Regions from separate parts of the Kitasatospora sp. NBC_01560 genome, predicted to be linked through region 2. Evidence: riboswitches for the same ligand, from Rfam matches in the RefSeq annotation. Region 2 holds a riboswitch; each other region holds the start of a gene.

Region 1 (9,561 bases), 2.1 Mb from region 2:
GCGTCACCAAGTTCTCGATGCTCGGCAACGAGTGGACGGGCGTGCCGGCCGTCGAGGTGCTGGCCCAGGTGCCCCCCGCCCCCGGCGTCACCCACGTCATGGTCTGGGCCGAGTACGGGTACAGCGCCAACCTCCGGCTGGCGGACTTCGCCCACCCGGACACCCTCTTCGCCACCCACCGCAACGGCGAGGCGCTCACCGCGGAGCACGGCTTCCCCGTCCGGCTGGTCGTGCCGCGGCTGTACGCCTGGAAGGGGCCCAAGTGGGTCCGCGCGGTGGAGTACATGCGGGCCGACCGGCGCGGCTTCTGGGAGGAGCGCGGGTACCACAACCTCGCCGACCCCTGGCAGGAGCAGCGGTTCTCCTACCAGGAGGAGCCGGGCGACGGGCCGCTGCGCTGAGGCGCGGCCGGGCCGGGCGAGTCAGGCAGGTCAGGCGGGTCAGGGCTTGAGGTTCTGGTTCAGGTGGAACAGGTTCCCGGGGTCGAACCGCCGCTTCAGCTCCACCAGACGGTCGTAGTTCCCCCGGTAGTTGGCCTCGATCCGGTGCTGGTCGTCGTGGTCCATGAAGCCGATGTAGCCGGCCTCGTCGGAGTGCGGCGCGAGGGCGGCGTAGTAGTCGCGCACCCAGGCGGTGTTGGTGTCGTTGTCGGCCGGGTCGGGCCAGACCCCGGCGATCACCGTGGCGAAGGTGGCCTCCCGGTGGGCGAAGGCCGTCGCGTCGGCCGCGACCCGGTGGCAGGCCCCGTTGATCGGGTAGATGTGCACCGCGGAGTTGACCGTCGGCACCCGCCGGCCGAACTCCTGGTGGGCGGCGATCGCGCCGTCGGTCAGCTCGCTCGCGAACAGGCCCTTCCAGTACTGCTGGAGGCCCGGCGGCAGCAGCGGGTCGAAGGCCTCGCCGAACGCCGGGTACGGCACCGGGCCGACGCCCTCGGCCACCACCGGTGCGGCGTCGCGCAGCGCGGCGAGCACCCGCTCGGCCTCGGCCGGCGGCCCCGCCCAGCAGGGCACCAGGAGAAGGAAGTTGTCGCCGACGCGGTCCTCGGGGATGAACGGCAGCGGCGGTGCGACGTGGAATCCGGGGAAGAGGCCCAGCTGCTCGGGGGCGTCCTGGATGTACTCGCGGTAGAAGCGCAGGACGTCGGCCGCGTGCTCCAGCTCGTAGACGACCGGCCCGGCCACCACGTCCTTGACCGGGCTCAGCCGGTACTCGAAGGACGTCACCGCGCCGAAGTTGCCGCCGCCGCCGCGCAGCGCCCAGAGGAGTTCGGGCTCCTCCTCCTCGCTCACCGTGTGGAACCGGCCGTCGGCGGTCACCACGTCGGCGGCGATCAGGTTGTCGCAGCTCAGCCCGAGCCCGCGGGCGAGGTGGCCGAAGCCGCCGTTCAGGGTCAGCCCGGCGATGCCGGTGCTGCCGATGATCCCGCCGGTCACCCCTAGCCCGAAGGCGTACCCGGCCGCGTTCAGGTCGCCCCAGGTGACGCCGCCCTCGCAGCGGGCCGTCCGGCGTTCCGGGTCGATCCGGACGCCGCGCAGGCCGGAGAAGTCGATCACCAGGCCGCCGTCGCACGTCCCGAACCCGGGCGCGCTGTGGCCGCCGCCGCGGACGGCGAGTTCCAGCCCGTTGTCCCGGGCGAAGCCGACCGCCGTCATCACGTCGCCGGCGTTGGCCACCCGGACGACCGCCGCGGGCCGCCGGTCGACCATGCCGTTGTAGACCCGGCGGGCCTCCTCGTACCCCGCGTCCGCGGGGGTGATCACCGCGCCCCGTACAAGCTCCCTCAAGCCGTCGACGGCTGCTCCGGCCATGACGACCACATCCTCTGGGTACCAGGCCGCCACGCAGCCCCGTCCGGAGGTCCCGGCGCCGCAGCCCTCCCCCTTCGACGGCAGGCGGGGCCGGGCAGGCCTGGTTTCCACGCTACGCCGCCCCGCCCGCGACGGCCCGGCGCGGCCCGGGGGCCGGCCGGCTCAGATGAACGGGAAGTTGACCGTCACCACGGTGTGCTGCGGGCGGCGCTCGCCCGCGGCGGGGGACTGCCCGGACACCTTGCCGGTACCGAACAGGTTGACGCCGCTGCTCTGCATCGCGAAGCCGGCGGCCTGCAGGGCCTTGGCGGCGTCCTCCTTGGACAGGCCGGTCACGTCCGGGACGGGCACCATGCCCTTGCTGACCACCAGCGAGACCGGCGTGTTCTCCGGCAGCTGCTGGCCGGCCGCCGGCGAGCTGCTGATCACCGCGCCCTCCGGCACGGTGTCGTTGTACGTCTCGGTGACGTTGCCGCGCGCCAGCTGGACGCCGGACAGGGCGGCGGCGGCCTGCTCGGCCGGCTTGCCGGCCAGCTCCGGCACGGCGATCCGCTTCGGGCCGCGGGAGACGGTGACGCCGACCGCGTCGCTCTTGCGGGCCCGGGCGCCGACCCCCGGATCGGTGGAGATCACCTGGCCGGCCGGGACGCTCTCGCTGTACACCTCGGTGAACCGCCCGTGCATGCCCGCGGCGTCCAGGACCCGCTGCGCCTCGGCGCGGTCCTTGCCGATCACGGCCGGGACGGTCGTGTACAGCGCGCCGGAGAGCGCGAACGTGGTGCCGCCGACCAGCAGCGCCAGCGCCGCCAGCACGGAGACCCAGATCAGCGGCCGGCGGGGGAGCCGGCGCGGCCGGCCGGCCCGCCGGGCCCGCGCCGGCGGCGGCGGTTCGTCGTACGGGCGCGGCTCGGTGAGCAGCTGGTCCATCACCTCGGGCGGGACGTCCAGCACACTGGTCCGCTCGACCGGGCCCGCGGCGGGCCCGGCGTCCGGCCGGGCGGCGGCCCGGGCGGCGGCGGGGCGGATCACCGAGGTCGGCTCGTTGGTCGGGTACTGCGGGCTGGACCGGGTGGAGGCGGGCGGCTCGGCGTCCAGCTGGTCCGGGGTGAGCGCCCGGCGTGCCCGCTGCAGGGCGGCCAGCAGCTCGACCGCGTCGAACGGGCGGGCCTGCGGGTCGCGGGCGCAGGCGCCGGTCACTATCGCGTCCAGCTCGGGCACGACGCCCGGCACGGTGGCCGAGGGCGCGGGCACGTCCTCGTGCAGGTGGCGGTACATCACCTGGACGGGGTTCTCGCCGGTGTGCGGGCGGTGGCCGGTGAGCATCTCGTACAGCAGGATGCCGGCCGCGTAGACGTCCACCCGCTGGTCGGTGTCGGCGCCGGGCCGGATCTGCTCGGGGGCCAGGTAGGAGACGGTGCCCAGGACGGTGCCGGTCGTCGCGGTGCCGGAGGCGGCCGCGCCGTCCGGGGCGTTCAGCACCCGGACCAGGCCGAAGTCGGCGACCTTGACCAGCCCGCCGTCGGTGATCAGGACGTTCTCCGGCTTGACGTCGCGGTGCACCAGGCCGGCCCGGTGGGCGGCGCCGAGCGCGGCGAGCACCGGCTCCAGGACGTCCAGGGCGGCCCGGATGGAGAGTGCGCCGCGGTCGCGCAGCAGGTCGCGCAAGGTCCGGCCGGGCACGTACTCCATGGCGAGGAAGACGTGGCCGCCGTCCGCGCCCTGGTCGAAGACGTTGACGACGTTGGGGTGGGCGAGCCGGGCCACTGCCTTGGCCTCGCGGATGAACCGGCCGGTGAAGCCGTCGTCGCCGGCCAGCGCGGGGTGCATCACCTTGAGGGCGACGACCCGGTCGAGCCGGGTGTCCGTCCCCCGGTAGACGGTGGACATCCCGCCGGCCGCGATCCGCTGTCCGACCAGGTACCGCCCGTCGAGCAGGGTGCCGGTCAGGGGGTCGTGCAGTGCCATGTCCGCCTTGTCCACCCGGCGAGTCTAGTGGTGGCGCCGTCGACGCGGCCCTCCCGCGGCTCCGCGCGGGGCGTTCGTGGCCGGGCTGTGACAGTGCGCCGCCGGCCCGGCCAGCCCGGCCCGGGCCCACCGGACGGCGGGCCCGGGCGGCCGGTCAGAACGCCGGGCGCTCGCGGGTGTCGAGGTCCGCCCGGCCGGCCATCGCGGAGGACGCCTCGGCGTGGAACCGCCGCGGGATGCGGCCGGCCCGGTGGGCCATGCGGCCGGCCTCGGCGGCGTGCCGCATCGCCCCGGCCATCAGCACCGGATCCTGGGCGCGGGTCACCGCGGAGGCGAGCATCACGGCGGCGCAGCCCAGCTCCATCGCCAGGGCGACGTCCGAGGCGGTGCCCGCACCGGCGTCCAGGATCACCGGGACGCCCGCGCCCTCCACGATCAGCTGGAAGTTGTGCGGGTTGCGGATGCCCAGGCCGGAGCCGATCGGCGAGCCGAGCGGCATGATCGCCGCGCAGCCGACGTCCTCCAGCTTGCGCGCCAGCACCGGGTCGTCGTTGGTGTAGGGCAGGACGGTGAAGCCGTCGTCGACCAGCGTCTCGGCGGCGTCCAGGAGCTCGATCGGGTCCGGCAGCAGGGTCCGCTCGTCAGCGATCACCTCCAGCTTCACCCAGTCGGTGCCCAGCGCCTCGCGGGCCAGCCGGGCGGTCAGCACGGCCTCGCCGGCGGTGAAGCAGCCGGCCGTGTTCGGCAGGATCCGGATGCCGTTGCGGGTCAGTACGTCCAGCACGGAGCCCTGGGTGGTGGCGTCGACCCGGCGCATCGCCACCGTGGTCAGCTCGGTGCCGGAGACCCGCAGGGCCTGCTCCAGGATCTCCAGGCTGGGGGCGCCGCCGGTGCCCATGATCAGGCGCGAGCCGAAGGTGGTGCCGGCGATGCTGAGGAGGTCCTTGTCGTCACCGGCGGCGCCGGTCGGGCCGGCAGGGGTGGCTGGGGCGGCAGGGGTGGCTGGGGCGGCAGGGGTGGCTGGGGCGGCAGGGGTGTCGGTGCGGAGCGGGGCGCTCACGGTCAGCCCCCCTGCACGGCGGTGAGGATCTCGATCCGGTCGCCCGGCGCGAGCTCCGTGAGCGGCCACGAACCGCGGGGCACCACGGCCTCGTTGAGCGCGGCGGCGACGCCGGTGTTGGCCCGGCTGAGGGTGGCCACCACCTCGGCGAGGGTGGTCGCGGCGGGTACCTGGCGGGGCTCGCCGTTGACGGTGAGGGGGATGTCGCTCATGCGGGGACCTCTGTGGTGAAGCGAGTGGGGGAGAACGGTGCGGCGAGCTCCGGCGTCGTGCCGGAGGCCAGGTACTCGGCGAGCAGGTCGGCGGTCACCGGGGTGAGCAGCACGCCGTTGCGGTAGTGGCCGGTGGCGGCGACCAGGCCGGGCAGGGCGGTCGGGCCGAGCAGCGGCGCGTTGTCCGGGGAGCCGGGGCGCAGCCCGACGGACGTCTCCACCAGCGGCAGCTCGGTGATGCCGGGGACCAGCTCGTGGGCGTCGCGCAGCAGCTCGTACACCCCGCCGGCGGTGACGGTGGTGTCGTAGCCCTGCTCCTCGGAGGTCGCGCCGATCACCAGCTCGCCGTTCTCCCGCGGCACCAGGTACAGGTGCTGTCCGCGGACCACCGCGCGGACGTTGCGGCTGAGGAACGGCCGGTACGCGGGCGGGATCCGCAGCCGCAGGATCTGGCCCTTCACCGGGCGGATCGCCGGCAGCACGCCGGCGGGCAGGCCGGGCAGCCGGTGGCTGTCCGGGCCGGCGGCGAGCACGACCCGGTCGGCGGTGACCGTCTCGCCGGTGCCGAGCCGGGCACCGACCGCCCGGCCGTCCTCGACCAGCAGCTCGGCCGCCGCGCTGGGCCGGACGGCCACGCCCGCGGCCTCGCCGGCCCGCAGCAGCGCCGTGAGCAGCCGGCGGCCGTCCACCTGGTGGTCGTCGGCGACGTGCAGGCCGCCGCGGACGCCCGGGGCGAGCATCGGCTCCAGCCGGCGCGCCTCCCGGCCGGTCAGCCACTGCGAGTCCAGGCCGAGCCGCAGGTGGAAGGCGTGCAGCTCGCGCAGCTCCGCGCGGTCGTCGGCGTCGAGCGCGACGGCCAGCGTGCCGCACTGCCGGTAGCCGGTGTCCTGCCCGCCGCTCGCCTCTTCGAGTTCGGCGGCGAAGGCCGCGTACCGCTGGTTGGAGGCCATCCCGAGGCGCAGCAGCGGCTCCTCGCCGTACTGGAGTTCGGTGACGGGTGCGAGCATGCCGGCCGCGACCCGGGCGGCGCCGCCGCCGGGGGAGGGGTCGGCCACGACGATCCGCAGCCCGCGTTGCGCCGCCCGCCAGGCGACGGCGAGGCCGATGATGCCCCCGCCGATCACCAGCACGTCGGCATGGCTGCCCGGTGCCAAGCGTGTCAAAGTCGCTGCTCTCCCTTCGCCGGTATGACCCGGATCAGGTTCGGACGGTCGCAGGCCGTTCCAGCCCGCCTCTCAGCCCGGTCCGCCGGGCTCCCGTGATGGTGCCCCCACCTTAACTCCGGGCCCTGCCGCCGCCGAAGGCGCGTACGAAGGGTGGACAGCGGGCCCGCCGGCGGCCCGGGCGGTGGCGGACGGCGCCCGCCGGGGCGCCAGTACAGTGACGGCGTGGCAGAGCTGAGCGGGACGGATCAGGTGGTGGTGGTCGGCGCCGGGCTGGCCGGGGCGCAGTGCGCGTCGGGGCTGCGCCGGGGCGGCTGGCGGGGGCGGATCGTGCTGGTCGGCGAGGAGCCGCACGCGCCCTACGACCGGCCGCCGCTCTCCAAGGAGGTGCTGCTCGGCAAGGCCGACGCCACCACCCTCGACATCGACTACCCGCACCTGGGCATCGAGCTGCTCACCGGCCGCCGGGCCACCGGGCTCACCCCGGGAGTGCTGCACACCGACGGCGGCGACCTGCCCTACGGCGCCCTGGTGATCGCCACCGGCGCCGCGCCGCGCGTCCTGCCCGGTGCCGAGCGCGCACACCTGCTGCACACCCTGGACGACGCCCTGGCGCTGCGCGCCCTGCTCCGCCCCGGCCTGCGGCTGGTGCTGGTCGGTGCGGGCTGGATCGGCGCCGAGGTGGCCACGGCGGCCCGCGCGGCCGGCTGCGAGGTGACGGTGGTGGAGGCCGGCCCGGCGCCCGTCCCCGGCGCGCTGCCGGCCGGGATCGGCCGCGCGATGGCCGCCTGGTACGCCGAGGCCGGGGTCGAGCTGCGCTGCGGGGCCGCCGTCGCGGCCGTCGAGCCCGGCGCCGTCCTGCTGGCCGACGGCTCGCGCCTGCCCGCCGACGAGGTGGTGGTCGGCATCGGGGCGCGCCCGGCGACGGACTGGCTGGCCGGCTCCGGGATCGAGCTCGACGCGGCCGGCGCCGTCCTGGTGGACGAGCGGCTGCGCACCAACCTGCCCGGCGTCCACGCGGCGGGGGACTGCGCGAGCTACCCGTCCGCCCGCACCGGCGCCCGGCTGACCGTCCAGCACTGGGACCACGCGCTGCAGTCCGGCGAGGCGGCCGCCGCCGCGGTGCTGGGCGCGGACGTGCCGTACGACCCGGTGCCGTACTTCTGGTCGGAGCAGTTCGGCCGGACGGTGCAGTACGCCGGGCGCCACCGCGAGGGGGACGAGCTGCTCGGGCGGGGCTCGCCGCAGGACGCGTCCTGGGCGGTGCTCTGGCTGCGCGACGGCGTGCTGCGCGCCCTGCTCACGGTGGACCGCCCGCGCGACCTCACCCAGGGCCGCCGCCTGATCGAGCGCGGCGCGGTGCTCGACCGGGCCCTCGCGGCGGACCCCGCGGTGCCGCTCAAGTCGGCCGTCGCCGGCTGACGGGCCGTCCCTTTGGTGCGCGGGGGGCCGCCGAGGTGGCAGTCTGGTGGCGTGAGCGAGATCGAGAACAAGATTGAAGCCCTGGTCACCGACTGGATGTACCTGCCCGACATCTCGGAGCAGTGGGGCGTCCGGGTCACCGAGGTGCGTGACCTGGTCAAGAGCGGCGGCCTGATCGCCGTCCGGCGCGGCCCGAACAGGTCGCTCCAGGTGCCGGCCGCCTTCATCGACGGCCCGGGCCTGGTCAAGCACCTGTCCGGCACCCTGACCGTGCTGCGGGACTGCGGGTACAACGACGCGGAGATCCTGGAGTGGCTCTTCACCGAGGACCCTTCGCTGCCCGGCAGCCCCATCCAGGCACTGCAGGAGAACCGCGGCACCGAGGTCAAGCGGCGCGCCCAGGCGATGCTGATCTGATGGCGGCCGACACGCTGCGACGCCGGCTCGCCGACGCCCGGCTCTACCTCTGCACCGACGCGCGGCGCGAGCAGGGCGACCTCGCGGAGTTCCTGGACGCGGCCCTGACCGGCGGGGTGGACATCGTCCAGCTCCGCGACAAGGGGTTGGAGGCCAAGCAGGAGCTGGCCGCCCTGGAGGTCTTCGCCGACGCCTGCCGCCGGCACGGCAAGCTGCTGGCGGTCAACGACCGCGCCGACGTCGCGCACGCGGCCCGCCCGGACGTCCTGCACCTCGGGCAGGACGACCTGCCCGTCCCGGCGGCCCGGGCGATCCTCGGCGAGGACGTCCTGATCGGCCGCTCCTGCCACGCCGAGTCCGAGGTGGACGCGGCGGTCGCCGAGCCCGGCGTGGACTACTTCTGCACCGGCCCGGTCTGGCCCACCCCGACCAAGCCCGGCCGGCACGCGCCCGGCCTCGGCCTGGTCGGGTACGCGGCGAAGCAGGTCACCGACCGGCCGTGGTTCGCCATCGGCGGGATCGACCTCGGCAACCTCGACGAGGTGCTGGCCGCCGGCGCGAGCCGGGTCGTGGTGGTCCGCGCCATCACCGCGGCGGACGACCCGCAGGCCGCCGCCGCCGCGCTCGCCGCACGGCTGCGCCGGGCCTGACCGCCCCGGGGGCCGCGGCCGTTCCCGTACCGGCGCGTTCAGTACCCGGCGTGCTCAGTACTTGCGGACGGTGGCGGCCTCCGCCAGCGCCAGCAGCACCGCCCGGGCCGGCCCGTCGGCCAGCGGCGCCGCCTCCAGCGCGGCCAGCGACTGCGCCATCAGCTCCTCGATGCGGCGCTCCACCCGTTCGGCGGCGCCGCTGCGCCCGACCAGCGTGCGCAGCCGGGCCACCTCCTCGGGGCCGAGGTCCGGGGCGCCGAGGCGCTCGTCCAGGTGGCGGGCGTCGGCGGCGGGCAGCCCGCGCATCGCGTGGGCGACCAGCAGGGTGCGCTTGCCCTCGCGCAGGTCGTCGCCGGCCGGCTTGCCGGTGACCGCAGGGTCGCCGAAGACCCCGAGCAGGTCGTCCCGGAGCTGGAACGCCTCCCCCAGCGGCAGGCCGAACGCGCCGTACGCCTCGACCAGCTCCGCGGGGGCGCCCGCCAGCAGGGCGCCGACCTGCAGCGGTCGCTCGATCGTGTACTTGGCCGACTTGTAGTGCAGGACGGTCTGCGCCCGGTCCAGCGCGCCCGGGTCGGTGGAGTCGCCGGCGACCGGCTCCAGCACGTCCAGGTACTGGCCGACCATGACCTCCGTCCGCATCAGGTCGAACATCGGCTTGGCCGCGAGCACCGCGGCGGGCTCCAGGCCCGAGCGCAGGAACAGCTCGTCGCACCAGATCAGCAGCAGGTCACCGAGCAGCACCGCGGCCGAGGCGCCGTACTGCTCGCGGTCCCCGCGCCAGCCGCTCTCGCGGTGCAGCGCCTCGAAACGGCGGTGCACCGACGGCAGGCCGCGGCGGGTGTCGCTGCGGTCCATCAGGTC
Region 2 (9,561 bases):
CCGCCGGAGGTGGTGTCGTGCATCGCCCAGCCGCCGAGCGGCTGGCCGGCGCCGAACGGGTGGTGCTGGCCGGGCGCCGCCGGAGCACCGTACGGGTCGTGGGCCGGAGCGGCCGCGGCCACCGGGGCGGCAGGTGCGGGCGGGGCCACCGGGGCGCCGGGGGCGGCCGGGGTGGCGTAGGGGTTGCCGGCCGGGGCGGCGGGCGCCCCGTGGGCGGCCTGCGCCGGCGGGGCGGGCGGCAGGACCGGCGGCGGGGCGTCGATGTACCCGCTGTCGGCCGCGACGGGCGCTGCGGCGGGGGCCGCGGGCGCCGGGGCGGCGGCCGGCTCGGGCGCGGGCACCTTGCTGAACGCCAGGGTCGGGTTGGACCCGCCCGCGGCCGGGGCGGGCCCCCCGGCGTCGGTCAGCGGGTAGTCGGCCTCGGTCACCTCTGCGGGGGTGGGACGTGCGGGCGCGGACTGCGCCGGGCCGTCAGGAGCGGGACCCACCACCCCCGGGCCGTCGGAGGGCTGCTCCCCCTGCGGCCCGGTGGACCCAACCTCGCGCTCGGTGCTCACGGACGACCTCCATAGCTGACAGGACCAACAACCATAGTTTTTCGCACACTCGATTCGATTGCCGTAAGGAGCCTTCTGAAGAACTCATAAGAATCCTTAGCCCGGTCCGACAGCACCCGCCCGGGCGCCCCCCGGAACGGCCACCGGAACAGCCCCCGGAACGGCCGCCGACGTGACCGCCGGAGCACCTGCCGAAGCGGCTGCCCGAGTGTCCCGGCAGCGACCGGCACAGCCTGCACCGGGTGCGCCGGCGGCGCCGCGGACGACTCCCGGCCCCTCCCGACCCCGTCCCGCACGACGTCGCGCACGACGTCCCGCGATGCGGACCGCCGGGCGTCCGGCCTTGGCGTTCATCCCGGCGCCGGTTAGCCTGTCGCTCCAAACTGACACGCGGGAGCTTGGACCCACCAGGCTGAGAGTGCGCCGGTCGACCGTACGCCACGGCATCCGTGGACGGACCGTCGAGGGGGCGCAGACCGCCGGAACCTGTCCGGGTAATGCCGGCGTAGGGAGTATCGGCCATGCCGCCTGCTTCGCCATCCTCTTCTTCGGGCGCGCCGTCGTCCAAGGATTTCTCCGAGTCGTCCACGACCGTTCACTCCGACGCGGCGGCCACCGTCTCCGGTTCCCCCGCCGGCACCGCCACCACCGTCTCCGGCGCGCCGGCCGCGACCACCGTGCTGGACCGGCCGGAGCGGGCCGAGCGGGTCGAGGCGCCGCTGGTGCTGGACACCGCACCGCCGCGCACGCTGCGCTTCCGCGACCACTTCGCGCTCTGGATGAACCTCGGCGTCAGCCTGATCGGCTTCACCACCGCCGCCACCGTGCTGGGCGCACCGGGCAGCGAGCTGTCACTGGCCGCCGCGATCACCGCGATCGTGGCCGGCACCGTGGTCGGCACCGCGATGCTGGGTGTGGCCGCGCTGATCGGCGCGCGCACCGGTGCGCCGGCGATGGCGAACCTGCGCGGCCTGTTCGGCACCCGGCTGTCGTACGTCCCGACCGTGCTGAACATCGTCCAGTGCATCGGCTGGGGCGTGTACGAGCTGCTGGTCATCGCGATGGGCGCGCAGACCGTCGTGCACACCGAGGGCTACCGCTGGGTGTTCGTCGTGCTGGCGGGCGCGGTGACCACCGCGCTGACCATCTGGCCGCTCGGCGCGATCGCGGTCCTGCGCCGCTTCGTCGCCGCGGCGGTGGCGGTCGCGATGGTCTACTTCACCGTCCAGCTGGGCCGCAACGGCGTGCCGGACCCGGGCGCCGGCAACTGGCACGGCTTCCTGAAGGCCACCGACGCGATGATCGCCGTCTCGATCTCCTTCGTCCCGCTGGCCGCCGACTACACCCGGCACTCGCGCACCCCGCGCGCCGCGTTCTGGGGCAGCTTCTCCGGCTACACCCTCGCCCAGGTCTGGTGCTACGTGCTCGGGCTGTTCGCGCTGCTGCAGTCCGGCGGCGACGCGACGAAGATCTTCGACTCGTTCCTGGGCGTCTGGGCCGGCTGGCTGTTCCTGCTCGTCCTGGTGCTGCGCGAGACCGACCAGTCCTTCGCCAACGTGTACTCGACCGCGATGTCGGTGCACAACCTGCTGCCGAAGGTGGACCGCCGGGTGCTGACCGGCGGGACGGGCCTGCTGATCACCGTGCTCGCCCTGCAGATCACCGAGTTCACCGACTCCTACTACGCCTTCCTGGGGCTGATCGGCTCGGTGTTCGTGCCGATGTTCGCGGTGCTGGCGGTGGACTACTTCCTCGGCGCCGGCCGGCGCGGGTGGAACCTCGCCGACGACGCGCCGTCCCGCTGGCTGATGCTGCTGCCGTGGGCGCTCGGCTTCGCGGTCTACCAGCTGATCGCGCCGACCGCGATCGCCGGCTGGTGGACGGACTTCTGGACCTCCGCCCAGGAGGCGCTGCACTTCACCCCGCAGGAGTGGACCTCGGCCTCGCTGTTCGGCTTCCTGGTGCCGGCCCTGGCCACCTGGGCGCTCACCCCGCTGACCCGCCGGACGACCGCGGCCTGACGCCCCGGGCCGGGCGGACCGGGACGACGCAACGAAGACGGCCCCGCAGGTTGGGGCCGTCTTCGCCTTCGCGTCACATCCGCCGCCTATCGTGGACGGTGTGACCAGCCCTGACCTCTCCCCGACGGCGGCGCGCACCGCGCCGTCCGTCCAGGTGATCGCCCACCGCGGTTCCTCGCACGCGCTGCCCGAGCACACGCTCGCGGCCTACCGCCGTGCGCTCGACGAGGGCGCCGACGCGCTCGAATGCGACGTCCGGGTGACCGCCGACGGGCAGCTGGTCTGCGTGCACGACCGCCGGATCGGCCGGGTCTCGGACGGCCGCGGCACCGTCTCGGCGATGACCCTCGCGGAGCTGGAGGCACACGACTTCGGCGCCTGGAAGACCGGCGTGCCGAGCGCCGACCCGGAGCTGCGCGGCGTCCTGCGGCTGGAGAGCCTGCTGGAGCTGGTCGCGGACTGCGGACGGCCGGTGGACCTGGCGATCGAGACCAAGCACCCGGTCCGCTTCCGGGGGCGGGTCGAGGCCGAGCTGCTGCAGATGCTCGACCGCTTCGGCATCCGCGGCGCGCAGCCGGCCGGGGAGCCGCGCGGGGACGACCGCCCGAAGGCCCGGATCATGAGCTTCTCGGCGCTGGCCCTGACCCGGGTGGCCGCCTCGGCACCGGAGTACCCGCGGGTCTTCCTGTTCGAGCGGATGCTGCCGCTCCAGGGCCGGCTGCGGCCGGGCGCGACGCTGCCGGGCGGGGCCCGGATCGCCGGTCCGGGCATCGACCTGGTGCGGGCCCGGCCCCGCCTGGTGACGCGGCTGCGCGAGCTGGGCCACCAGGTGCACGTCTGGACCGTGGACGAGCCGGCCGATGTCGAGCTCTGCCTGGAGCTGGGGGTGTCGGCGATCATCACCAACCGCCCGGCGGAGGTGCTGGCGCAGCTCGGCCGCTGACCCGGCCCGCCACCCGGCCGGGACCGGTTTCCACCGCCTCCGGACCACCGCCTCCGGACCGGCGCCTCCACGCCATTCCGGTCGGGCCGGAGGAACCGTTCGCCCACGGTTGACCACATCGGTCACACGCCCGCGCCGATCACCCGGGCGAGCCCGCCGGCCGATCGTCCTGGTAGGGACTCAAACCTTCCGCCGTCGTTTTTTGCCGGAGATTATCCGCTTTCACAACGGAGGGTGAGCACCGAATCACCAGCCGGGCACAGTGGGTCGCACGGTTTGAAATGTCCGCGCAGGATCGTCGCGCAGTCGTTTCCGACCCATTACCAAGGGGCATCCATCCCTCGGCATACGCTGAAGGAGGTCCGGGGGTGGCGTTGATGGTGGCGCGTGAAGTGCCGACTTCATCGACCATGGCAGTGCCGCACGGCCCAGCGAGTGTCGGGGTCGCACGGCGCCGACTGCGTCGAGATCTCGGTGACCGGGAGATACCGGAACCGGTCATTGATGATGCTGTTCTGATCCTTTCCGAACTACTGAGCAATGCTTGTCGTTACGCCCGGCCGCTCGGCCCGCTGCCTGTGCTCGGTCGCAGTGCCCACGTCGAGGTGGTCGACCAGGTGCTGGTCGGCGTCCCCTCCGGGACGGCCGCCGCACCGGGCGGTCACACCCGGACGACGAACCGGGAGACCGCGCAGCACCGGTCCCCGGCACCGTCCCAGGCCCCGTCCCGGGCCGACGCCCCCGACCGGCCGGCCGACGGCCCGGGCGGCGGCGAGGGAGACGGCGGCGTCCTGGTGCGCTGGCAGATGCACGCGGACGGGGTCCTCACCCTGGAGGTGACCGACGGCGGGGCGCAGACCCGGCCGGCCCCGGCCGGCCCGTCGCTGACCTCGCGCGGCGGCCGCGGGCTGAGCATTGTCGGCCAGCTGGCGAGCGACTGGGGCGTGCGCGACGCGCCCGGCGAGGTGACGGTGTGGGCGGCGCTGCCCGCCCGGGCCCGGCACGCCCGGCGCACCGGCGGTGATGCCCGCAGCGCCTGACCCGCCCTCCCCTGCGCCCGACCCCTGCCCCCGTGCGGACCCCGCCCGGCCCCGCCGCCCGGCCCACCGGCCCCGCCGATCCGGCGCCCGGGCCGGCGCCGCACCGGCCACCACGCCCGCCCCGGCGTGTGCCACACGCCGGGGGAACGTCAGTAGGCTGCCCGGAGCACTAGACAGTCGTCCCCGGGAGAGCCGCACCATGGGCAAGAAGGCCGCCAAGAAGGCGCCGCAGAGCAGCCAGTCCACCACCGCCGTCACGGGTGAGATCCCCGTGGTCGGGGCCCGCGAGAACTGCCCGTGCGGTTCGGGCCGCCGGTACAAGGCGTGCCACGGACGGGAGGCCTCGCACGCCGTGCAGGAGCTGGTGCACCGGCCGTTCGAGGGTCTGGCGGGTGAGGCCGACTGGGTGGCGCTGCGCGAGCTGGTGCCGGCCGCGACCGCGACGCTGACGCTGGCCGCCGGGGTCGTCGAGGGCGCCAACGGTGACGTGCCGTCGGTGACGCTGGCCACCGTGCTGCCGCTGGCCTGGCCGGCGCTGCGCCGCCAGGACGGGTCGATCCTGCTCGGCCTGCAGACCCAGTCCTCCTCGGGCGACCTGAGCCGCGACCTGGCGGACGCCCTGGAGCTGGCGCTCGCCACCGAGCCGGGCACCCCCGTCCCGGCCCGCCGGACCGTGCCGGGCGGCCGCCGCCTGCAGGACCTGCTGGACCCGGCCGCCGGGTTCGTGCCCGCCGTGCACACCGGCTTCGAGTTCTGGCTGGAGGACGCCGAGACCGCCACCGGTGAGGTGGCCGCCTCGCTGGAGCGCGCCAACGCGTCGGCGATCCCGACCGAGAAGCTGACCGGTGTCGACTCGGCGTACTGGTGCGGTACCCCGGACAAGAACCACCTGCGCTGGGTGATGACCGTCCCGGAGGAGCAGCTGCTCGACGCGCTGGCCCGGCTGACCGCCGCCGACAAGTCCTCGCTCGGCCCGGACACCCGCCTGGTCGGCTCGTTCCGCGCGCACGGCCTGACCGTTCCGGTCTGGGACCTCCCGCTCGCGATGACGGCGGCCGACTGCGAGAAGCCGGCCGCCGAGTTCGCCGGGCTGCTCGCCGAGACGCTGGCCGACCCCTCGCCGCTGACCGCCGAGGAGCGCCGCGCCCGGGCGAACCTGGTGAACCGTCAGGTCACCTTGAACTAAAGGGGACCGGTTCCGGGTGATACGCGTCACATTGCCCGTCCGGACCGCAATTTCCGGGCCGTGAAGGCGTCTTGGAAATTGGCGTGGCCGCCGATCCTTGTTACTGTCTAAAGAGTCCGGTCGCTGGTGCATCCCCCGTCGCCAGCGGCCGGATCTTTTTGTTTTCCGGACCGGACCCCGGATCGGGCCCGCGATCGGGCCCGCGATCAAGCCCCGGGCCAGGCCGGCGATCGGGCTCCGGTTCGCGCCCCGGACCGCACTGCCGGAGCGCTCCCCGGACCACCCGGCACCGCCAGGACCACCCGGCCGACCGGGGCCGGTCAGTACGCCGAGTGCCCGCTGTCCAGCCGGACCGTCGCCTCCACCAACTCGCCCAGCAGCGGACCGACCTGGGGCAGCCACACCCCGCCACCGGCCGCCGGACGGGGCGCCAGCACCCAGCGCACCCGGCCGCCCGTCCCGCCGCCGGGCGGCAGCGGCAGGAAGCCGCCGGCCCCGTGATAGCGCAACGACCCGGGCACCCAGGGGAGTTGGGCGAGCATCTCGCCGAGTGCGTCCAGCGAGTACGGGGCGACCAGGATCGCGTACCGGCCGGGCAGGGCGAGCACCGGGCCGAGCGGCAGCCGCAGCGCGCCGAGGTAGGCGAGGGCGCGGGCGCCGGCCGCCGCGGGCAGGCTGACCGCGGAGACGGTCCCGCCGGTCGCGGTCAGTACCGGCGCGTCCGGGCTCTGCCGCTCCCACCACCACTGCACCATCCGGGCGTCCGTGGTGGCCGCGAGCAGTGGTGGGTCGTGCGGGTGGGCGCCGGGGACGGGGCAGTCCTGGTCTCCGCAGGAGCAGCCGTCGGGGAGCAGAAGGGTGCCGGGGACAACGGGCCAGCGGTGGTCGACTGCGGCTGCCAGGGCCGCTGCCAGCCGGGCGGAACGGGCCGCCGAACGGCGGCTCCTCGGGTTCTCACGCATGGCGCTCGTTCCTTTCCGTGACCGCTCGGTTCGCTCCGGTCCCGCCGGCCCGCGTCGGGGTACGCCGCACCGGCCCGGAGCGGGACGGAGGGCACGTCGCACGACGTGGCGGGGCTGGAGCACGGTGTGGAGCACGACCTGAAAAGGGCCGCGAAGGAGAACAGCCCTTGGAACGAGAATCCCGCATGCGACCGGATGGACGCTGCCCGGGCGCGGTTGGTTCCACCGTACGAGTGAGTGACTTCCGGCCGACCCGGCCGACGGGCGGCGAAAGCATACGATCCGGACGGCGACCGGAGCCGTCCTCACGGTTCTGCCCGTTCTCCGGCCGCTCAAGCCCTCCGACCTGCCCGGCGCGCGCACGGACGGAACGCGCCCCCGGGGCTGCCCGGGGGCGGCGGAACCGGCCACCGGCGCCGACGAGGATCTGGACATGCCCCGAATGGCCTGTGTAGAAGTGGTGCCATTGCTGTCGATCAATGACGAGAAGTAATGAATCGAGGCGAAACGCGCCCTTTGGCCGTCCTCGCTCCCATCGGCCGTACCTGGGGGTTCCGCATGACCCGTACCACCGCGTCAGGAGTGGCGGCATGACCGAGTCCCACCCGTCGTCGACGTCCCCCGAACCGGGCGAGCCCTGCGGCACCCGCGGGCTGTCGGTACTCGACCTCCCGGGGTTCCCCGGCCCCACCGCCGGACCGGCCGAGGAGCGGGACGGCGAGGAGCAGGCCGGCGCCCCCGGCGAGCCGTCCGGACCCGCCGACGGCCCGGGCGGCGGGCCCGCCGACGGCAGCGTCGACGGAAGCGCCGACGACCGCAGCGCGCCGGCGGCCGGGGTGCAGGACCGTTTGGCCGGACGGCTGTCCGATTTCACCAGCCTGCACGAGCACACCGAGCTGCTCGTCCGGGCCCGCGGCCTGGCGGCCACCCTGGACACCGTCCTGGCGTCCGGCACCGCGCTGCTGGGCGCCCACCGCGCCCTGCTGGTCACCGCGCTGCCCGGCGGCGGCCCCAGCCAGCCGATCGGCCACGGCCTGGACCGCGCCAGCCTCGGCGCCCTGGAGACCGTCCCGGCGGAGCAGAGCCTCGTGGCCCGGCTGCTGCGCGAACACGACCGGCCCGACCACGTGCACTCCCGCGACCTCGCCGGGGACCCGGCGATCGGCGCCCGGCTGCGCGAGCTCGCCACCCACCTCGGCCTCGGCGGCTGCTACGGCCTGCCGCTCGCCACCGAGGAGGACGGCCCGCTGGCCGCCGCCCTCTGGTTCTACGACGGGCCCGGCGAGCCCACCGAGCGCCAGCGCGAGCTGGCCGACCGGTACGGCGAGGTGGCCGCGCCGCTGCTGGCCAAGCAGCTGGAGGCGGAGCGGGTCCGGCGCACCACCGAGGCGCTGCGCCGCGGTCTGCTGCCCGACCGCCTCCCGCAGCCGGCCGGGCTCCGGCTCGCCGCCCGGCTCGTCCCGGCCGGCCTGGACCACTCCGCCGGCAGCGACTGGTACGACGCCATCCCGCTGCCCGACGGCACCGTCGGCCTGACCGTCGGCAGCGTCTCCGGCGACGGCCCCGGGGCCGGACCGGGCTCGGCGCCCGGCGCGGCCGCCGCGATGGGCCGGGTCCGGGCGGCCCTGCGGGCGTACGCGGTGCTGGAGGGCGAGGACCCGGTCTCCGTCCTCGGGGACCTGGAGCTGCTGCTCAAGACCACCGAGCCGACCCGCAGCGCCACCGCCGTCTACGCCTGGGTGGAGCCGGAGGACCGCCGGATCACCCTGGCCGGCGCCGGGCACTGCCCGCCGGTGCTGGTCACCCGGTACGGCGCCGAGTTCGTGGAGACCTCGCTCTCCGCCCCGCTCGGCATGCTCTCCTGCTGGGAGGCGCCGGGCGTCGAGCTGACCGCCGGGCGCGGCGACACCCTGTTGCTCTACACCGAGGGCCTGGCCCGCCGCTGCGGCCCCACCCTGCACGCCGGGCAGGCCAACCTGCGCCGGGCCGCCGCCGACGCCCCGCGCGACGTCCGGATCGATCCGGACCGGCTCTGCGCCCACCTGCTCGCCGTCTGCCCGGACCGGGGCGCCGGGCCCGCCACCGACGACCTGATGCTGCTGGCGGCCCGGTTCGGTTAGGGCGCCACGGCCCCCGCGGCCGGCGGCCCCGAACAGGCGAGCGGCCGGGCGTCCGTACCATGGACGCACGGCCGCCCGCGCGTGTCGCGATCCGACGCTCCCCCGGCCCGTCGCCGGGGGCACCCCGACGGGGCGGCCGTACGACGCGCAAGGAGGCGACGTACGTGACCGACGACCGCACCCCGGCAGTGGCTGAGAACCCCGAGGCCGCCGGCGGCGAGGAGCAGCCCCAGGAGTTCAAGGGCCGCAAGAACGGCCTGTACTCCGAGGTCTCCGACGAACTGGCCGCCTCGATGAAGACCGGCTGGGCCGACACCGAACTGCACGGCCTCACCCCGGTCGCCCAGGCCCCGTACGCCGCCGAGCGCCGCGCCCGGCTCTCGGCCGCCTTCCCCGGCGAGCGGCTGGTCGTGCCGGCCGGCAACCTGCGGGTGCGGGCCAACGACACGGACTACAACTTCCGGGCCGCCAGCGAGTACGTCCACCTCACCGGGGACCAGACCGAGGACGCGGTGCTCGTCGGCGAGCCCACCGGCGAGGCCGGTCACGCGTTCGGCCTGTACCTGCTGCCCCGGTCCGACCGGGAGAACGGCGAGTTCTGGCTGGACGGCTACGGCGAGCTCTGGGTCGGCCGCCGGCACAGCCTCACCGAGCAGGAGCAGCTGCTCGGCCTGCCGGTCCGCGACGTCCGCAAGGCCGCCGACGAGCTGGCCGGGCGGGCGCAGGCCGGCA
Region 3 (9,561 bases), 240 kb from region 2:
CCGTCCGGGGTGAGGGCGGCGCGGTCGCCGGTGCGGACCCACGGGTCGGGCTCCTCGCCGAGGTAGCGGTGCCGGGCGCCGGGGCCGGTCAGCAGCAGCTCGCCGTCCGGCCCGAGGGCGGTGCGGACGCCGGGCAGGGGCGCGCCGACCAAGTCCCCGGGGCCGGTGAAGGCGCGCTTCGCGGCCTCCTCGACGGCCGCTGCGGGGAAGAGTTCGGTGAGCGCGTACACGCCCCAGGCCTGGTCCGCGCCGGCCTGCTTCACCCGGCCCAGCAAGGTGGCGTCGGCGGGCGCGGAGCCCGTCCAGACCCGGCCGGAGAAGCGGGCCCCGGCGCCGAGGGCGGCCCGCAGCTGGGGCGGGGTGAGGTAGGTCTGGTCCGGTGCCTGCCGGGTGACTTGGCGGGCCAGTGCGTGCGGCGTCCGGGCCGGGAGGGCGACGGCGGCGCCGGCGACGAGGGCCGGGACGAGGACGAAGAAGGTGCCGCCGAGCACCGTGCTGCCGGGCCGCGGGTCGACCAGCTCGGTGACCGTCCGCAGCCCCGCGGCCAGGCCGTCCCGGGTGTGTACGACGGCGCGCGGGCGGGCGGTGGTGCCGGAGGTGAAGACGATCACGGCGTCGGCGTCGGCGTCGGTGCTGCGGCCGCCGGGCCGGGGCACGGGTGCGGAGGAGGCCTGCAGCCGGGGCGCGCAGCCGGGCAGCCGGCGGCCGAGGGTGGCGACCGGGCCGAGGGTGGCCAGCGGCGGCAGCGCGAGCTCGGCCCGGCGGGCCAGGGGGCCGGCCCAGCCGGCCACCGCCTGGGCGGCGGCGTCGGCGAGGACCAGCTCCGGCGCGGCCAGCGCGAGCCGGGCGGCGAGCACGTCCGGCCCGGCGGTGGGGTCGAGCACGGCGGCCCGCAGGCCGAGCCGGTGTGCGGCGAGCATGACGGCGAGCGCCCGCGGTCCGGGGCGGACGGCGACACCCAGGGTCGCGCCCGCGCCGAGGCCGCGGGCGTGCAGGGCGGCGGCGTAGGCGTCCGCGAGGTCGGCGAGTTCACCGCGGCGGATCGCCGTCCGGGTGGCGCCGGTGCGGGTGTGCCGCAGGACGGCGGGCCGGTCGGGGTGGACGGTGCGCAGGGTGTGGGCGAGCCGGTCGAGCACGGCGGGGCCTCCGGGGGTCAGCGGACGTCGGCGGAGTGCGGCCCGGCACCGCGCTCCAGGTACCAGCGGGCGGTGCCGACCACGCCGTACGCACGGATCCGGCGGGTGGAGTTCTGCACCACCATGTCGCGGCGGTGGACGATCGCGGTGGTGTGGCGGCGGACCAGGTTGATGAACGTGCGGTCGGTGGGCGAGGGACGGCGCGGCATGCCGCCGACCGCGCGGTAGAGCTCGGCGCTGATCGCCATGTTGTTGCCCGCGTGCATCCGGTACGGCGTGAGGTAGCCGTGCCGGCGGTGGTGGGCGGGCCGGATCCGGCCGAAGAGGGCGCCGATCGCGACGAGGGCCAGGAACACCGCGCGGCCGGCCGGTCCGTGCTCGTCCCGGCGGGCGGTGACCCGGCCGCAGACCAGCCCGTGGCAGTCGAGGAGCCCGGCGCGGGCGGCGGCCGTCCAGCCGGGTTCGGGCAGGCAGTCGGCGTCGGTGCGGGCGAGCAGGGTGGCGCCGCGCGCGATGGCGTGCCGGAACGCGGTGTCGACGGCCGAGCCGACGCCCTTCTCCGGCTCGACCAGCACCTCGACCGGGAACGGCGCCCGCCCGGCGAAGGCACGGACGCTCGCGACGGTGCCGTCGGTGGATCCGTTGTCGGCCACCAGGAGGGTGAAGTCCTTGTCCCGCTGGGCGGCGAGGGCGTTCAGCGTGCCCTCGATCCGGGCCTCCTCCTGGTAGGCGGGGACGATCACCCAGAGCTCCGTCACGACGCCTCCCAGATCATCGTCATCAGGCTGACGCCGCCGCCGAGACCGATCAGCAGCACCTTGTCACCGGGGCGCAACTCGTCCTTGATCCGGTCGAGTTGGATGCCGAGCGTGGCACTGGCGACATTGCCCAGCTCGGGTACGGTGAGCACCAGCTTCTCCGCGGGCACGCCGGTGAGCTCGACGAAGCGCTCCAGGTAGGGGACGGTGACCTGGTGCACCAGCACCCGCGCGTAGTCGTCCCAGCCGAGGCCGGTGCGGGCCGCCACCCGGGTCAGGATGGCGCCGCCGATCTTCTCGAAGACCCCACGCAACTCCTTGCCGCTGCCGCGGAAGTAGCTGTACTCGTCGCCGCGCGGGTGGCGCGAGCCGCCGCCGGGTATCCCGCCGACCTCCCAGTGCTCGGAGGCGGTCTCGGTCTCGACGTCGAGGATGCCGCCGCGCCCGACCGCCTCGACCACGACGGCCGCGCCGGCGTCGCCGAAGGTGTACCCGGCGAAGCCGTCCCGGAAGTCCGCCGGACCGGCCGGGTCGCGGCGCATCGCCCGGCTGGGCGTTTCGCCGGTGACGACCAGGGCGCGCCGGGCCCGGCCGGCCAGGATCATCGCGCGGGCCAGGTCGATCCCGTTGAGGAAGCTGTTGCAGGCGTTGCTGACGTCCAGCGCGTGGGCGCGGGAGCCCAGTTCGGCCTGGACGAGGTGGGCCGTGGCCGGCTCGCAGACGTCCCGGGTGGCGGAGGCGTACAGCAACAGGTCGATGTCGAGCGGGCCGATGCCGCGGGCGTCCAGGGCGCGCCGGGCGGCGCCGATCGCCAGGGTGGAGGCGAACTCGCCGTCGGCCGCGAAGTGCCGCGTGACGATGCCGGTCGCCTTCTCGAACATCCGCTCCGGCAACCGGAGCCGGCCGCCCGCGGTGACCTCCTCCTGGAGTTGGCCGGAGGTCAGGCGACGGGCGGGCAGGTGGGATCCGACGGCCGTGATGCCGATCCGCGGGGTGGCTGCTGGGTGCATGCCCCCATGCTCCGGCGGCCGCGGCGGCGCCCACCTGAGTACGGGTACTCAGGTGGGCGCCGCCGGCTACCCAATCGTGCGCCGGGCGGCCGTCACTCCTCGATCGGCACCTTCTGCACGGGCACCGGCTGCGGCGGCACCGGCGGCGCCGGGGCCTGCTGGACCGGCCCCTGCAGTGTGGTGAGCAGCTGCCGGGCCACCCCGAGCCCCGTGCCGCCCATGGTGAGCGCCTTGGTGAAGAGGTCCCCCACGCCCTCGGCGCCGTTCAGCAGCACCATGTGCTCGACGTTGCCGAAGGACTCGGAGGCGGCCAGCACGATCTCCGGCCACTTCTCCGCCAGCTCCTGCGCCACCACCGAGTCCGGGTTCTCGGTGAGGGCCGCGGCCCGCGCCTTGATCCCCTCCGCCTTGGCCAGCCCGATCGCCCGGGCGGCTGCCGCCTCGGCCAGACCGCGGGCCTCGGACGACGCCGCCTCGGCCTGGCCGGTGGCCTTGGTGGCCTCCGCGGAGGCCAGACCGCGCAGCTTGGTGGCGTCCGCGTCGGCCTCCGCCGCGATCCGGACCTGGCTGGCCTCGGCCGCCGCCTTCAGCTCGGTCTCCCGGGCCTGCGCCTGTGCGGCGGAGATCCGGGCGTCGCGGTCGGCCTCGGCCCGGGTGCGGGTCTCGTACGCCCGGGCGTCGGCCGGCTTGCGGACGTCGATCTGCAGCTGCTGCTCCTTGCGCTGGGACTCCAGCTGGGCGACCTTGGTCTCCTGGACGACGACCTCCTGCCGGGCGGCGGCCTCGGCGAGCGGCCCGGCCTGCAGCGCGCGGGCGCTGGCGGTGTCGCGTTCGGCCTGGTAGGCGGACTGCTGGATGGCGCTGTTGCGGGTCGCCTCGGCCTTGCGGGCGGCCGCCTCCTGCTCGGCCTCGGTGGCCATCCGGTCGGCCTCGGCCTGGGCGATCCGGGCATCCCGCTGGACGGCGGCGGCGTGCGGGATGGCGAGGTTCTTGATGTAGCCGGTCGGGTCGATGATCTCCTGGATCTGCAGGGTGTCGATGATCAGCCCGAGCTTCTCCATCTCCAGCCCGGACGCGGCCCTGGTCTCCCCGGTGAGCCGCTCCCGGTCGCGGATCATGTCCTCGACGGTGAGCCCGCCGACGATCGAGCGCAGGTGGCCGGCGAAGACGTTGTGGACGCGCTGGCTGATCAGCTTCTGCTGGTCGAGGAAGCGCCGTGCGGCGTTGGCGATCGACACGTCGTCGTCGCCGATCTTGAAGATCACCACACCCTTGACCCGGACCGGGATGCCCTGGGTGGTGACGCATTCGACGTCCAGCTCGGCCTCGTTGAGGTCCAGCGAGAGCCTGCGTACCCCCTGCAGGCCCGGTGTGACGAAGGTGCCGCGCCCGGTGACGATCCGGAACCCCAGCCCGTCACCGACCCCCTCGGTCCGGTGCCGGGAGCCCGAGATGATCAGCGCCTCGTTGGGCTCGGCCACCCGCCACATGAGTTTGAAGAGCGTGATCCCCACCAGCAGTACCGCGAGGCCCGCCCCGACGATGGTAAACAGCATGGTTCAACTCCCCCTTCCGGCACATGAGATGTGCCGTTACGGATTGTCCGCCCGGCACAACCCGAAGAGAAGGGAACCGACGTGACGGTCTGTCACAACCCTGTCACGGCAGCACCGGCGCCACGTAGACCGTCCGCGGCGGGTGGTACTCGATCACCACCACCGGCGTCCCGATCGCCAACCGCTCGCCCGGTACGGCCAGGTAGGCGAGGAACGCCTCCGTCCCCTGCCGCTCCGGGACGTGCACCATCACCTCGCCGACCAGCCCCGCCCCGACCGCCCCGCTGACCCGCCCGGCACTCCCGATCACTGCGGCCCTCCCTCGTCGCCCTGCTGCCCGCCCGACTGCCAGTGTGCCCGCCCGGAGCCGACCCGGCGGCCCCGCCGCCGCGATCCCCGCCCGTGGACCCCCTCTGGACCAGCGGCGATTCGCTCGCTACGGTGTTGGACGTCATGCGCAGGCAACACCGCCTGCGGACACGGGAGCTCGGAGCACCGGGCTGAGAGGGCGCTGACCGGGACGTCGTCGGACGAACCGAACGCTGCGCCGACCGCAGGAACCTGACCGGGTAATGCCGGCGTAGGGAGTAGAGGGTCTGATGACCACGTTCGATGCACAGCCGAAGTCTGCCCGGAACGCCGCCGTCAGCAGCGCGGGCACCGGCTACCCGACCCCGGCCTGGCGCAAGGCCTACCGCGACGGATCCCGTCCCGACCTGCGGGTGCCCTACCGCGAGGTCGTGCTCACCAACGGCCGCACCGTTCCGCTGTACGACACCTCCGGCCCGTACACCGACCCGGCGTACCAGCCCGACGTCCGGCGCGGGCTGCCGCCGCTGCGTGACTCCTGGATCCGCCAGCGCGGCGACGCCGAGGAGTACGACGGCCGCGAGGCCCGCCCCGAGGACGACGGCATCAAGCACACCTCGCCGCGCGGCGGGAACCTGCGCAACCTCGACGCCGTCTTCCCCGGCCGCCCGCGTCGTCCGCTGCGCGGCCGCGACGGCGCCGCCGTCAGCCAACTCGCCTACGCCAAGCGCGGCGTGGTGACCCCCGAGATGGAGTTCGTTGCCCTGCGCGAGGGCCTGGCGCCCGAGTACGTCCGCGCCGAGGTGGCCCGCGGCCGCGCCGTCATCCCGGTCAACGTGAACCACCCCGAGGTGGAGCCGGCGATCATCGGCACCAACTTCCTGGTGAAGATCAACGCCAACATCGGCAACTCCGCCGTCACCTCCTCGATCGAGGAGGAGGTGGAGAAGATGACCTGGGCCACCCGCTGGGGCGCCGACACCGTGATGGACCTCTCCACCGGCCGCAACATCCACACCACCCGCGAGTGGATCCTGCGCAACTCCCCCGTGCCGATCGGGACGGTGCCGCTCTACCAGGCACTGGAGAAGGTCGACGGCAAGGCCGAGGAGCTCAGCTGGGCCGTCTACCGCGACACCGTCATCGAGCAGTGCGAGCAGGGCGTCGACTACATGACGGTGCACGCCGGCGTGCTGCTGCGCTACGTGCCGATGACGGCCCGCCGCAAGACCGGCATCGTCTCGCGCGGCGGCTCGATCATGGCCGCCTGGTGCCTGGCGCACCACCAGGAGAACTTCCTCTACACGAATTTCGAGGAGCTCTGCGACATCCTCGCGAGCTACGACGTCACCTTCTCGCTCGGTGACGGGCTGCGCCCCGGCTCCGTCGCCGACGCCAACGACGAGGCGCAGTTCGCCGAGCTGCAGACCCTCGGCGAGCTGGGCCGGATCGCCCGCGAGCGGGACGTCCAGGTGATGATCGAGGGCCCGGGCCACGTCCCGATGAACAAGATCAGGGAGAACATGGATCTCCAGAAGGAGATCTGCGACGAGGCGCCGTTCTACACGCTCGGCCCGCTCACCACCGACGTCGCGCCCGGCTACGACCACATCACCTCCGGCATCGGCGCCGCGATGATCGCCTGGTGGGGCACCGCGATGCTCTGCTACGTCACGCCCAAGGAGCACCTGGGCCTGCCCAACCGGGACGACGTGAAGACCGGCGTCATCACCTACAAGATCGCCGCCCACGCCGCCGACCTCGCCAAGGGCCACCCCGGCGCCCAGGAGTGGGACGACGCACTCTCCGACGCCCGGTTCGAGTTCCGCTGGGAGGACCAGTTCAACCTGGCCCTCGACCCGGAGACGGCCCGCGCGTTCCACGACGAGACCCTCCCCGCCGAGCCCGCCAAGACGGCGCACTTCTGCTCGATGTGCGGCCCGAAGTTCTGCTCGATGAAGATCAGCAAAAGCATCATGGACACCTACGGCGACGAGATGGCCGTGACCAGCGACGATGAGGCCGAAGCCGGCATGAAGGCCAAGTCCGAGGAGTTCGCGGCCCGGGGTAACCGGGTGTACTTGCCGCTGGCGGACTGACAACACGGCTCATAGGGGCACCGCACCGGGAGGCAGGAGGGGGCTTCCCGGCGCGGTGCTCCGGTTGATGCTGGTGTCGGTTGTGCCTGGTCTACTGTCGGCTGACGAAGGACCGTGTGGGGGAGGAACCCGTGGGCGTGTTGACCGACTACTTTCGCGCAGCCGATGCGGCCTCGGTCGTACGGGTGCTGCAGGGTGCGGACGACCGCCCGCTCGTCGGCGGTGGGAGTCCCCACTTCGACGGGGTCGAGGCCAAGCGCCTGGATCCGGACCTTGTGCTTGGGGAGCTGATCGCCGCCATCCGTCAGGTTCCGTGGGAAGCAGGGCTCGTGGAAGAGAGTCCGGTGTGGCCGACCACCCCGGAGCCTGGACCGGGCGGCCCGCAGGCCGAGGACGACCCCTGGGCCACGGGTCCGTGGGTGGTCGAGCTTGCCGCCTCGGTCCGGGACACGCTGGCAGAGGTGAGCGACGCGGATGTGCCGACGGTCGTCGCCAGGTGGGTGCAGACGGAGGAGCTTCGCCCAGCCGGCGTCGAAGACATGCAGCCGCTGGCCGAAGAGTTGATCCGACTGGCCAGGCGCGCCCACAGCGCTGGCGAGAAGCTCTATTGCTGGATCTGCCTGTAGGCGCCGGAGAAGCGGGCACTCCTCTCAAGCCCTCCACCCACGAAGCCAATGTGCTGGCTGGGGGCTGAAGTTGTCGTCGATGAAGATCTCCCAGCAGATCCGCGAGGAGCACGGCGACGGCTCCACCGCCGTCAGTACCGCCTACGACACCGAGGCCCTGGCCGGGATGCGGGCCAAGTCCGAGGAGTTCGCCGCCCGGGGCAACAAGGTCTACCTCCCGCCGGCGGACCGACGGAGGGTGCCGAGGCGCTGCGCCGGGATCCCGAAAGGGGTGTCCGGCGCAGCGCCGCGAACGTTCGGGTGCGCAGGCGCAATCCGGTGCGCGGATTTCTCGGGTGCGGGTCAGAGCCCGAGGATTTCGCGAATGAGGCCGAGCTTGCGCTCCGGGGAGAGGTCCTGGGGACGGCCGGCGAGCAGGCCGTTCAGGACGGTGGGGACGTCGGAGCCGTCGGGAGCCTGGACGGCGTCGATGACCTGGCAGCGCAGGCCGCTGTCCCGGACGAACACCCACAGGTCGTGTTCCTTCCGCGGCTCGCCGTTCTCCCTCGGGGAGAGCCGCCACGTCGGGAACCAGCCGAGCCCCTCTTCGGTGAGACGCTCGGCGAGTTCTTCCAGGACGTACTTGCCGAGTCTTCGGTAGCCGACTTCCGCGCGCAGTTCGCCGAGGGTGACCCTGAGCAGGCCACCTGCGGCGCGGCAGCGCTCGGCCACCGTGCCGACGTCGGCGTCGCCCGCAGTGAGCGCCTCTTCCTGCGTATTCGTCAGGTCGTTCATGATCGGGCCAACGATCGGGGTCACGGGGCGATACGTGATTCACCGGCCTGGGCGCGGCCAAGAGGAAAAAACGGTACTGCTATGGCGCTGGGGGCGACCGGAGCAGCCGGCGGAGAGCGGCCGGCGGCCAGCGGCTGCCGAGGGAGTTCGAGCCCGCATGAAGTTCGTAGACGAACGATGCTGCGAGGTGGCGGTCATTCCTCGATTGGTCCCCGTGCGTCACTCCGTTGCATCTTTATTAGTCTCTTCTTTTCATGTTGTTGTTGCACGGTGTAGTGAGTCGGTGACTCTCCATCACCCGTCCTGGTCGGCTCCGCTCGTCGAAGGCCCTCGGGTGCGAGTGCGGGGGCGTGAGACCCGACCGGAAATCACCAGCAGCGCTCCGAATGCCCTCTTCGGGTGACGGAGTTCAACGGCGACAAGAAAGGTCCTGTCCTATGGCAGTCGATGCCATGCTGTCCGCTCCACCGGGACGAGGGCGTAGACGCACTCGACTCGCGGGGACGTCCGTCCTGCTGTCCGGACTGACGTTGCTCGCGACGGCCGGCCTGGTCCCCAGCCCCGCACACGCCGCAACGGCACCGGTGGGGCTGGGGACTGACACCAGCTATGCGATCCTGGCGGGTTCGACCGTCACCAACACCGGCCCCAGCGTCATCAACGGAGACCTGGGACTCTTCCCGGGCACCAGCGTGACGGGCTTTCCCCCCGGAGCCGTGAACGGGGTCCAGCACGTCAACGACGCACAGGCGGCGCAGGCCCAGTCCGACCTCGTCATCGCCTACAACGATGCCGCCGGCCGGGCCCCCACGGCCATCCTGACCTCGCCCGGCGACATCGGAGGCCTGACGCTGACACCCGGCGTCTACAAGGCGAGTTCGTCGCTGAACCTCACCGGGACCGTCACCCTCGACGCGATGGGCGACCCGAGCGCCGTCTTCATCTTCCAGATCGGCTCCACCCTCATCACGGCTCCGTCGAGCGTCGTCAGCCTGGTCAACGGAGCACAGCCCTGCAATGTGTTCTGGCAGGTCGGTAGCTCCGCCACCATCGACGTCAACTCCTTCTTCAAGGGCAACATCCTGGCCCTCACGTCCATCAGCGTGAACCATGCCTCGGTGATCGAGGGTCGTGCCCTGGCCCGCAACGGCGCCGTCACTCTGGACGACAACACCATCACGAGGGCGGCCTGCACCGTCGGCCCGCCCGGACCGAGTGGCCCGCCCGGACCGAGCGGCCCGCCCGGACCGAGTGGCCCCGCTGGTCCTCCCGGTGCTGCCGGTTCCCCGGGAG

The links. Region 2 has a riboswitch for thiamine pyrophosphate ahead of OH807_RS22165 (purine-cytosine permease family protein). Riboswitches for the same ligand answer to the same signal wherever they lie in the genome.
Region 1: linked by a shared signal. The riboswitch ahead of thiO (glycine oxidase ThiO) and the one ahead of OH807_RS22165 (purine-cytosine permease family protein) in region 2 are both predicted to bind thiamine pyrophosphate.
Region 3: linked by a shared signal. The riboswitch ahead of thiC (phosphomethylpyrimidine synthase ThiC) and the one ahead of OH807_RS22165 (purine-cytosine permease family protein) in region 2 are both predicted to bind thiamine pyrophosphate.

The regions. Positions count from the first base shown of each region.
Region 1 is NZ_CP109364.1:3,002,195-3,011,755, reverse strand. Features, by position in the region: gene OH807_RS12880 (sulfite oxidase-like oxidoreductase) at 1-401, shown strand, start outside; gene OH807_RS12875 (FAD-binding oxidoreductase) at 441-1,811, opposite strand; gene pknB (Stk1 family PASTA domain-containing Ser/Thr kinase) at 1,974-3,791, opposite strand; gene OH807_RS12865 (thiazole synthase) at 3,931-4,707, opposite strand; gene thiS (sulfur carrier protein ThiS) at 4,839-5,048, opposite strand; gene thiO (glycine oxidase ThiO) at 5,045-6,211, opposite strand; TPP riboswitch at 6,206-6,318, opposite strand; gene OH807_RS12850 (NAD(P)/FAD-dependent oxidoreductase) at 6,437-7,633, shown strand; gene OH807_RS12845 (Rv2175c family DNA-binding protein) at 7,685-8,050, shown strand; gene thiE (thiamine phosphate synthase) at 8,050-8,700, shown strand; gene OH807_RS12835 (polyprenyl synthetase family protein) at 8,755-9,561, opposite strand, start outside.
Region 2 is NZ_CP109364.1:5,064,189-5,073,749, reverse strand. Features, by position in the region: gene OH807_RS22170 (S1C family serine protease) at 1-557, opposite strand, end outside; TPP riboswitch at 938-1,086, shown strand; gene OH807_RS22165 (purine-cytosine permease family protein) at 1,079-2,578, shown strand; gene OH807_RS22160 (glycerophosphodiester phosphodiesterase family protein) at 2,679-3,521, shown strand; gene OH807_RS22155 (ATP-binding protein) at 3,899-4,561, shown strand; gene OH807_RS22150 (DUF5926 family protein) at 4,761-5,747, shown strand; gene OH807_RS22145 (bifunctional DNA primase/polymerase) at 6,068-6,709, opposite strand; gene OH807_RS22140 (PP2C family protein-serine/threonine phosphatase) at 7,300-8,829, shown strand; gene OH807_RS22135 (aminopeptidase P family protein) at 8,994-9,561, shown strand, end outside.
Region 3 is NZ_CP109364.1:4,821,741-4,831,301, reverse strand. Features, by position in the region: gene OH807_RS21095 (AMP-binding protein) at 1-1,136, opposite strand, end outside; gene OH807_RS21090 (glycosyltransferase) at 1,154-1,894, opposite strand; gene OH807_RS21085 (3-oxoacyl-ACP synthase III family protein) at 1,891-2,904, opposite strand; gene OH807_RS21080 (flotillin family protein) at 2,997-4,460, opposite strand; gene OH807_RS21075 (hypothetical protein) at 4,564-4,770, opposite strand; TPP riboswitch at 4,930-5,064, shown strand; gene thiC (phosphomethylpyrimidine synthase ThiC) at 5,060-6,868, shown strand; gene OH807_RS21065 (hypothetical protein) at 7,006-7,494, shown strand; gene OH807_RS21060 (hypothetical protein) at 7,837-8,292, opposite strand; gene OH807_RS21055 (ice-binding family protein) at 8,706-9,561, shown strand, end outside.